Regions from separate parts of the Thioclava sp. F34-6 genome, predicted to be linked through region 1. Evidence: riboswitches for the same ligand, from Rfam matches in the RefSeq annotation. Region 1 holds a riboswitch; each other region holds the start of a gene.
What was found. A riboswitch is a leader RNA that binds a small molecule or an ion and turns the genes downstream of it on or off. The one in region 1 is predicted to bind thiamine pyrophosphate.
Positions count from the first base shown of each region.

Region 2: it holds a riboswitch for thiamine pyrophosphate, as region 1 does, so the genes downstream of both, thiB (thiamine ABC transporter substrate binding subunit) here and thiC (phosphomethylpyrimidine synthase ThiC) in region 1, are expected to answer to the same signal.
Region 3: it holds a riboswitch for thiamine pyrophosphate, as region 1 does, so the genes downstream of both, thiM (hydroxyethylthiazole kinase) here and thiC (phosphomethylpyrimidine synthase ThiC) in region 1, are expected to answer to the same signal.

Region 1 covers NZ_NBOA01000007.1:307,156-310,427, reverse strand. The annotation lists gene B6V72_RS16450 (FAD-dependent oxidoreductase) at 1-2, opposite strand, end outside; gene thiC (phosphomethylpyrimidine synthase ThiC) at 1-1,795, opposite strand, end outside; TPP riboswitch at 1,910-2,030, opposite strand; gene B6V72_RS16440 (S8 family peptidase) at 2,114-3,272, opposite strand, start outside.
Region 2 covers NZ_NBOA01000006.1:252,914-256,185, reverse strand. The annotation lists gene B6V72_RS14440 (DUF4139 domain-containing protein) at 1-1,045, opposite strand, end outside; TPP riboswitch at 1,219-1,325, shown strand; gene thiB (thiamine ABC transporter substrate binding subunit) at 1,362-2,354, shown strand; gene B6V72_RS14430 (thiamine/thiamine pyrophosphate ABC transporter permease ThiP) at 2,330-3,272, shown strand, end outside.
Region 3 covers NZ_NBOA01000003.1:117,294-120,565, reverse strand. The annotation lists gene thiD (bifunctional hydroxymethylpyrimidine kinase/phosphomethylpyrimidine kinase) at 1-779, opposite strand, end outside; gene thiE (thiamine phosphate synthase) at 776-1,390, opposite strand; gene thiM (hydroxyethylthiazole kinase) at 1,387-2,175, opposite strand; TPP riboswitch at 2,236-2,330, opposite strand; gene B6V72_RS06705 (cytochrome c) at 2,641-3,096, shown strand; gene B6V72_RS06700 (PQQ-binding-like beta-propeller repeat protein) at 3,140-3,272, shown strand, end outside.

The DNA.
Region 1 (3,272 bases):
ATTCGCCCGACCCCTTGAGGGGCACATAAAGCTCCCCGCCTTCGCGGAACTTGGCGGCCATGCTCTCCATCCCCTCTTTCTGCGCCTCGGCGCAGATGTCGTGCGAAATCCGCATCGAGCAGAATTTCGGCCCGCACATGGAGCAGAAATGCGCGACCTTGTGGGCCTCTTTCGGCATCGTCTCGTCGTGGAATTCACGCGCCGTATCGGGGTCGAGCGAGAGGTTGAACTGGTCTTCCCAGCGGAACTCGAAACGCGCGCGGCTCAGCGCATCGTCGCGCCGCTGCGCGCCGGGCAGCCCCTTGGCCAGATCGGCGGCATGGGCGGCGATCTTGTAGGTGATCACGCCGGTCTTCACGTCGTCGCGGTCGGGCAGGCCCAGATGTTCCTTCGGCGTGACGTAGCACAGCATGGCGCAGCCGAACCAACCGATCATCGCCGCCCCGATCCCCGAGGTGATGTGGTCGTAACCCGGCGCGATATCCGTGGTCAGCGGACCGAGCGTGTAGAACGGCGCTTCGTGGCAGCACTCCAGCTGCTTGTCCATGTTCTCCTTGATCTTGTGCATGGCCACATGACCGGGCCCCTCGATCATCACCTGACAGTCCTTCGCCCAGGCGATCTTCGTCAGTTCGCCCAGCGTCTCCAGCTCGGCAAATTGCGCAGCGTCATTGGCATCCGCGATCGAGCCCGGCCGCAGCCCGTCGCCGAGGCTGAACGAGACGTCGTAGCGGCGGCAGATGTCGCAGATCTCTTCGAAATGCTCGTAGAGGAAGCTCTCCTTGTGGTGATGCAGGCACCATTTCGCCATGATCGAGCCGCCCCGGCTGACGATCCCGGTCACGCGCTCCACCGTCATTGGCACCATGTGCAGACGCACCCCTGCATGGATCGTGAAGTAGTCGACGCCCTGCTCAGCCTGTTCGATCAGCGTGTCGCGGAAGACCTCCCATGTCAGGTCCTCGGCGATCCCGTTCACCTTCTCCAGCGCCTGATAGATCGGCACGGTCCCGATCGGCACGGGGCTGTTGCGGATGATCCATTCGCGGGTGTTGTGGATGTTGCGCCCGGTCGAGAGGTCCATCACCGTGTCGGCGCCCCAGCGGATCGCCCAGACCAGCTTGTCGACCTCTTCCTCCATCGAGGAGGTGACGGCGGAAGTGCCCATATTGGCGTTGATCTTCACGAGGAAATTGCGCCCGATGATCATCGGTTCGGATTCCGGGTGGTTGATATTGGCCGGAATGATCGCGCGACCCGCTGCGATCTCGTCGCGCACGAAATCCGGCGTCACGTAATCGGGCAGGTTCGCGCCCCAGTCCTGCCCGTCGCGCGGTCCTACGGCCTCGCGCAGCTGGTTCTCGCGGATCGCGACGAACTCCATCTCGGGCGTGATGATGCCTGCGCGGGCATAGGCCAGCTGCGTTACCGCGCGGTCGCCCTTGGCCCGCATCGGTTGCCGCCTGACCGGGAATTCCGGCGTCAGCCGCGCCCCTTGGGCAAAGCCGTTATCCTCGGGTCGGACATCGCGCCCGGTATATCTCTCGACATCGCCGCGCGCCTCGATCCATGCCCGACGCAGCGGTGCGAGACCGGCATTGATATCGGTCGTGACCTCGGGGTCGGTGTAAGGGCCCGAACTGTCATAGACCGGCAGCGGTGCTTCCCCGGCAGTGGGGTGCACGGCGATCTCGCGCATCGGCACGCGCAGACCTTCATGCAAAGCGCCCTCGACGTAGATCTTGCGCGACGCCGGCAGCGGACCGGTGGTGATCTTGGGGTTGGGAATGTTCATCGTTTCGGTGCTCCTCAAGCATTCGATCTCAAAGGACACCAATTGAGAGACGCTTGGGAAACCAAAGGCCGAACGGCCTTTTGTCATGGCTCGCAACGAGAGAAAGACTCTTCCCGGTCTGCTCGCCTAGCTTCCTACGCCAGTATCAACTGGGTCAGGTTCAAAGGGTCGCGTCACCGGGTTTTCACCCTGTCAGCCTCTCAGTCCCCTAAGCGGGACTCCCCTGCGTGATCCCGTTGTAGGAGCGAAGTGCGAACCTGGCAAGGCGCGTCCGCGTGACATCCGGCGGTCGTGATCGGCGCGCCCGGCGTCAGCGGTTCAAAAGCGCGCCGTCCATCCCAGCGAAACCCCCATCGCGGAACGCTTCCCGGGTTCGTAGACAAGCCCCGCGCCGAGACGACCGATCCCCGCCGTGCGCGAATAGCCGAACTGAAGGTCGGGCTGAGGTGCTGCGCTTTCGATATTCACCGAGGAGGTCGTCATCACCACCTTGTCGGAGCGCGCGTTTCCGACGGCGGCCCCGACGGCGGTCGGCACGCTCATCGTCATCTTGCCCGAGGCAAGCGAGATCGGCGTCGAAATCCCGACGGAGACACGATCATCGCCGGACAGAAACCCTGTCTTGCTCAGGCCCACGGCATAGGCGTTCGAGTGCAGCCCGCTGCCGGAGCGAAGCAAACCGTCTCCGGAGAAGTTCGAACTGCCATTGGCCGCGGTGAACGCGAGAGAGGTGCCGTCACCGAGGGCGACGTTCATGCCGAGCTGAACGAAGCGGGTATCGCTGGACAGGCCGCCACCGAACGCGCCGCCCACCGAGGTTCCCAGGAAGCCGCCGTCTTCATGCAGGCTGCCGACGGTCATCGAGAGCTTGCCAACGCCAAACCGGGCACTGAGCGAGCCGGCGATGTAATGCGAGGTGATATCTCCAGCCCCGCCGCCTGCCTGCGAAATCGACGCCGACAGCCCGTCGCCGAGGCCGATTTCGTAATGCAGCGCGGATGTGGCATCGAAAGATTTCAGGTATGGCGCGGCCATCGCGGCGCTGTCGACCCAGCCTGTTCCGGCAATCGCGGAACCGTCGCCGCGCGACAGTGACAAGGTGCCGGTGCCCGCGTTCAGATTGATCGCATCCGTCCGTCCCATCGCGAAGGCTTCCGTCGCGGCTCGGGCGGCGCTGGCATCCGCGTAATCCGCCACGAAGCTGCTGGTCGGCACATGATAGCCCCGATCAAAGGCATCGGTGACGATCATTCGCTGGTTGGAGAGCGTCGCGCGCAGCGCCCCGGCCACGCCGCGGCTTGCGTTGATCGCGCTTTGGGCGGCGGGCACGGAGGGGCCGTCGAGAGAGCTGGTCGTCTCGACCTTCAGCGTCCCGGCAGGTGCCTGTGCCTGCCGCAGATTGAGCTCTCCCCAGCCATAAACCGGGTCGATTCCGACCGCGCCGAGATCGGTCGCGCTGGTCTCGAGGATCTGCACG
Region 2 (3,272 bases), on a different contig from region 1:
CGTCGACCCCGTCGCGCAGATCGACCGCGCTCGGGTAATGGTAGGTCACCGTTTCGCCCTGCATCTGAAGATCGGCGCGGTCGCTGATCGCTGCCTCCGCCATCGGCGCGGCGGCGCCATCCGATGCCGCGAGGGAGCGCTTCATCGGCACCGGTGCGGGCGGCGCATCCGGGTCGCCGATGTGCGCGAGGCGCGGATAGACTTCGCCCGGCTCTGCGCGCCCGCCGGGGCGAGCGGTCGAGAGCGTCAGGTCGACGTTACGCCAGTCCTCGCCGGTGGCCTGATGGACCGAGACGAAGCGCTCCATATCCACCGCGCCCTTGTCGCGGTCCAGCCGCAGATCATAGGAGGGCTGCCACCCGGCATTGTTAACGTAAGAGGTGATCGTCAGCGTGCCCGAGCCCTGCACCTTCGCGCTGAGCATCTCTCGATCTTTCGCCGGGTTCAGCAGCGCATCGAGCGCCGCTCGCGCCTGCTTCACCGCCTCTTTCGCGGGGTCGAGCGCGGCTTCCGCGCGGCGCGCTTCCGCTTCGGCGGCGATTGCGCGTTCGGTGGCCGAGAGAATCTGATCCTCCACCATCTGCGCCAGCGCGCGCAGCTGTTCGGGCGCGGTGACCTGCGAGTCGGTGTTCTTGAGATATGTGATCTGGTCGCGTGCGGCCTGCGCCTTGGCGCGGATCACGGCCACCGCGTCTTCCTTTTCCGCAAGGGCTTCCTTTGCAGAGGCCAGCCGGTCACGCGCAGCCTTCACCGCTGCGCTTTCGGTTCCGCTGGTCGCCGGCGCGCGCCCTGAGATCAGGCTCATCGCGCCGATCTGCACACCGTCACCCGACACCCGCAGCGTCGAGATGTCGGTGCCTTCGGGAAACCCCGGAACCAGCAGGTCATGGCTGCCCTCGGGCGCCTTCACCTCCACCTGCCGCACCACCTGCGCGCCCTGCGGAAAGAGCGTCACGGCCGTGATCTTGCCCGGCACCTCGATCGTGTCGGCCAAGGCGGGCAGGGCGGTCGCGGCCATAAGGGCCGCCGTCAGGGTGATGCGCATCGGTTCCTCCCAAATCCGTTCCGGATCGAGCCTGCGTCGCCCCGCGCGCAGTTGCAAGCCATTGAAATCCGGCGCCGGTCGTCACTGGCGGGAACTCGCCAGAGCATCCGGGCGCGGATCAGGGGCGCGGTGCCTACTTACCCTTGCGCCCGCGGCCGCGCGCGCTTAGGTTGCGCCCTACCTCGGGGTGCCAGCGCAAAGCTGGCTGAGATGCGATCCGCGCGAACCCGTTGAACCTGAACCGGTTAAGACCGGCGGAGGGAAGGTAGCCGGATAGTCCGGCCCCACTCCGCCCGGCAAGCCCAAGGAGTGAGGCATGAAAACCCACCTGATGCTTGCGGGAGCCCTGAGCCTGATCGCCACGATGGCGGCGGCCGAGGACAAGCCCGTGCTCACCGTCTATGCGCCTGATTATTTCACGAGCGAATGGGGCCCCGGTCCCGCGATCGAGAAGGGGTTCGAGGCGACCTGCGATTGCGATCTGAAATTCGTGGCGGGCGATGTGCTGCCGCGCATCCTGCTCGAAGGAGACAAGACCTCCGCCGATGTCGCGATCGGTCTGAACACCGACGTGACCGCGAAGGCGCGCGCCATCGGCCTGTTCGCCCCGCATAACGAAGACACCTCCGACCTGACCATGCCGGTCAAGTGGGACGATCCGATCTTTCTGCCCTTCGACTGGTCTGAACTGGCCTTCGTCTATGACAAGACCAAGCTGAAGAACCCGCCCACGAGCTTCCAGGACCTGCTGGATGCGCCCGACGACGCCTACAAGATCGTCATCGAGGATCCGCGCAGTTCGGTCGCGGGTCTGTCGTTGCTGCTCTGGGTGAAGGACATCTACGGCGACAAGGCCGAAGAGGCGTGGACGAAGATCGCGCCCAAGGTACTGACCGTGACGCCGGGCTGGTCGGAGGCCTACGGCATGTTCACCGACGGCGAGGCGGATATGGTACTGAGCTATGTCACCTCGCCCGCCTATCACATCATGGCCGAGGACGACGACTCCAAGGCCGCCGCGATCTTCCCCGAGGGGCATTACTTCACCCCCGAACTGGTCGCGCAGCTCAAGACTTCGAAACATCCCGAGCTGGCGCAGAAATTCATGGATTACGTGCTGAGCCCCGATTTCCAAGGCATGATCGCGACGGCGAACTGGTCCTTCCCGGCGAAACTGCCCCACGATCAGCTGCCTGAGGTGTTCCAGAAACTCCCGATGCCCGACAAGACGCTCTACCTGGGTGAGGCCGAGGCCGAGAAACTGCGCGGTCCGGCGCTGGAAGAATGGCAACGCGCCTTCTCCAGATAAGAGGCACGCCCATCTGGGCGGTGCTGGCGGGTGCGGCTTTGGCCGCGCTTGTCCTTGGCACTTTGGCGGCAGTGGCGCTCCGGGCAGGCGGGCTGACCGGCTTGCGCGAAACCGATCTCGCCGCAATCCGCTTCACGCTCTGGCAGGCGGCGGCCTCGGCGCTGATCTCCTGCGCGCTGGCGGTGCCTGTCGCCCGTGCGCTGCATCGCCGCCGCTTCGCCGGGCGCGGACTGCTGATTTCGCTCCTGGGGGCTCCCTTCATCCTGCCGGTGATCGTCGCGGTCTTCGGGCTGATCGCGGTCTTCGGGCGGCGCGGGCTGGTCAATGCGGCCCTCGCCCCGCTCGGCATGGATCCGATTTCGATCTACGGCGCGCAGGGCGTCATCGTGGCCCATGTTTTCTTCAACCTGCCGCTTGCGACCCGGATGATCCTGCACGGCTGGGAGGCGATCCCGGCCGAGCGGTTTCGCCTTGCCGCGACCCTCGGCTTCGGCCCTGCGGAGGTCACGCGTCACCTCGAACGTCCGATGCTGCGCAGCGTGCTGCCCGGGGCGTTCCTTGCGATCTTCCTCGTCTGCCTGACGTCCTTCGCGGTGGCCCTGACCCTTGGCGGCGGGCCGCGCGCGACCACGGTGGAGCTGGCGATCTATCAGGCCTTCCGCTTCGATTTCGACATGGGCCGCGCGGCGAGCCTTGCGCTGGTGCAGGTCGCGATCTCGGTCGTGGCGCTGCTGATCGCGGCGCGCGCCACCCTGCCGTCGAGTTTCGGCGCGGGGCATGATCGCCGCGCCGCGCCGATCCCGCAGCTGTCCGGCGGGATGGGGCGTGCGCTCTTCGACGCGCTCGCGATCGGGCTCGCAAGCGCCTTCCTTCTGCTTCCCATCGGCACCGTTTTCGCCCGGGGCATTCCGGCGGTGG
Region 3 (3,272 bases), on a different contig from region 1:
TGGAAATGGTGCACCGGCCCGTGGCCCGACCCGACAGTCAGCCGATCAGCTGCCGCAATCGCCGCGCTCAGATACGCCTTCGCGCGCTGGGTGGCCTCCGCGAGCGGCACCCCTGCCCCGAGCCATGTCGCCAGCGCCGATGACAGGGTACAGCCCGTCCCGTGCGTGTTGCGCGTCGCGATGCGCGGTGCGTCAAGCCAGAGCTCTTCCTGCGCCGTGACCAGCAGATCCGGGCTTTGGTCGCCTTGCAGATGACCGCCCTTCAGCAGCACCGCACGCGGCCCGAGCTCGCGCAGCGCATGGGCCTGATCGCGCATCTCGTCGAAGCGCGTCGCCTCGGCGCATCCCAGCAGATCGGCGGCCTCGGGCAGGTTCGGCGTGACCAGATCGGCCCGGGGCAGCAGGCTGTGCAGCGCGGTCACCGCCGCCTCTGCCAGCAGCCGATCGCCGCCTTTCGCGACCATCACCGGATCGAGCACTACCGGACAGTCGAGCCCGGTCAGCCTCTCGGCCACAGTCTCGATGATCGCGGCATCGCCCAGCATTCCGATCTTGATCGCGTCGATACGAACGTCTTCGCGCAGCGATGCCAACTGAGTTGCGATCAGCGCCGTGTCGCACAGGCTCACCGCCTGCACGCCGCGCGTGTTCTGGGCGGTGAGCGCGGTGATCACGCTCATCGCGTAGCCACCATTGGCGGAGATGGCCTTGATATCGGCCTGAATGCCCGCGCCGCCCGATGGGTCGGAACCCGCGATGGTGAGAATATTGGGGATCATCTGTCGCTCCATGCTTTGCGCAGGGTTCGGGTGGCGCGCATCATGTCAGGGGTACGCGAGATGGCGGAAATCACCGCGAGACCGGCACCGCCCGCCGCGCGGATTGCGGGCGCGTCAGTGGCACTGATCCCGCCGATCGCGAGGCAGGGAAGATCGGTGCGCGAGACGATCCGGGCAAAGCCTGAATGGCCGATCGGGGCGGCATGGTCGGGCTTCGAGCCGGTCGCATGGATCGGACCGACGCCGAGATAATCGATGCCGGGAGGAACGGCGGCGATCTGCGCCTCGGTCTCGATCGAGAGGCCTAGGAGCATGTCGGGCCCGATCCGGCGGCGGATCGCGGCGGGGTCGCCATCGCTCTGGCCGATATGCAGCCCGGCGGCCCCGATCTCGATGGCCACCGCGACCCGGTCATTCACGATCAGCGGGACGTCATAGGGGGCAAGCGCTTCGACCAGCGTCCGGGCCAGCGCTGCGAATTCCGCATCGGGGAGCGTCTTGTCGCGCAGCTGCACCCAGCCCGCGCCGCCCTCAGCCGCAGCGATAGCCTGCGCGACCACCGGCTGCGGGGCGGCCGGGTCGGTGACGAAACAGATGGACGGGATCATCATGCGGATTCGATCCGCGCTCCGGCGCTCAGCGCCTCGGCGTCGATCGCATAGAGCGCGTCGAGGAACGCAACCTGAAAGCTTCCCGGGCCTGAGACACTCGCCCCGGCGCTCTCCCCGGCGAGCCCGAAATAAGCCAGCGCCGCGACGACCGCCTCGAAGCGAGGCTGTCCCGCGAGAAACGCAGCCACCAGACCGGTCAGCGAACAGCCCAGAGCGGTCACGCGCGGCATCATCGCATGGCCATTCGCGACCCGCGCAGCGCGCTCCCCATCCGTCACAAAATCGACCGCGCCGGTCACCGCAACCACGGCCCCGCTCATCCGGGCCAAGGCCCGTGCGGCGCCTTCCGCGGTCTCGACACTCTCAGTGGAATCCGCCCCTTTCCCCGCGCCAGCCTCGCCCGCAAGCGCAAGGATCTCCGACGCGTTGCCGCGGATTGCCGTCGGGCGCAGTTCCACGAGCCGCGCACCGAGCGCACGCCGATAATCCGTCGCGCCGACCGCGACAGGGTCTAGCACCCACGGGGTTCCCTGCGCGCTCGCGACCTTGGCCGCCGCCGCCATCGCCTCCGCCCAGGGCGGCGACACCGTGCCGATATTGATGCTGAGCGCCTGCGCGAGTCCGGCGAACTCGGCCGCCTCCTCGCGCGCATGCACCATCGCGGGCGAGGCGCCGGAGGCGAGCAGAACATTCGCCATCACGTTCATCGCGACGTAATTGGTGATGTTGTGAACGAGCGGCGCGGTCTGCCGCATCGCCGCGAGATATTGTCCGGGATCTTCCATCGCTCTCTCCTTGGCTGCGGGCATCAGGAGAAGTGCGAGGGGCAAAGGCGGGAACGCGCCTGACCGTCTCACGCGCCTCCCTCCGCCGGCATTATCCGGTTCAGGTTCTAAGGGTTCGTCTCAGCCCGGTTGCCCGAGCGCCCCTGTCGCTTCGCTCCGAGAGGTGACAGCCTTCGCGCCGCCCGTCAAGCCGGGTCAGACGAGGCGCCCACAGCTTCGCCGCGATCAGCATCCAGCGCATATCCGTGAACGGCGGAACGGTTCTGGTCGCCGTCATATGGCAGGCCGGAAAGAGCGAAGATACGGGCGTCGTTTTCGGATCCGCTTTCCCATCCGAAACATGCTCGGTGCAGCCCCGTTTGCCTGACGCCCGCAAAGCAGAATGGAACAAAGGCACCTTGCATCCGTTGAGGAACCATATCCCCCACCGCTCCGTCCCAGCATTATTGAGCGAGGTTTTTTAGCATGAGACGTCTAGACACGCATTCCGGAACGGCCCTGACCGGCCTCGTTACCGCCCTTGTCCTCTGCGCGAGCGCAGCCTACCCGGGCTCTTCGGACCAGCAGGCCCTTTTCACATCCAAGCAGGCATCGTCAGGCCACGACGTGTACAAGAAGCACTGCGCCGATTGTCATGGCAGCGATCTGATGGGGGATGCAGGCCCCGCACTGGCGGGCAAGAAATTCGCCGACAGCCTCGATTACAGCGGCATGACCGGCAAGCAACTATACGACTTCATCGCGAAGCACATGCCCAAGGATGACCCGGGCGAGCTGACCGACAAGCAGTATCTCCAGACATTCGCCTATCTGCTTTGCAAGAACGGTTTCAAACCCGGGGACAGCGCGATCGACCAGAAAGCGATCGATGCGATGGACCTGCAGCCGTTGCCGGACTCGTCGCAGTCATCCTGCGACTGACCCGACCGCCGCGGCTGATCATTTCAAGAGAGGAGGACCGAACATGGCACATTTGCCACCATTCACCGCGACCTCGCGAGGCGCCGTCCGACCTCTGATCCTGTCCGTATGCGTGGCGGCCCTGCCGGCGCTTGCGCACGCGAAGCAGAGTGACGAGATCCAGGGCACGAGCGACA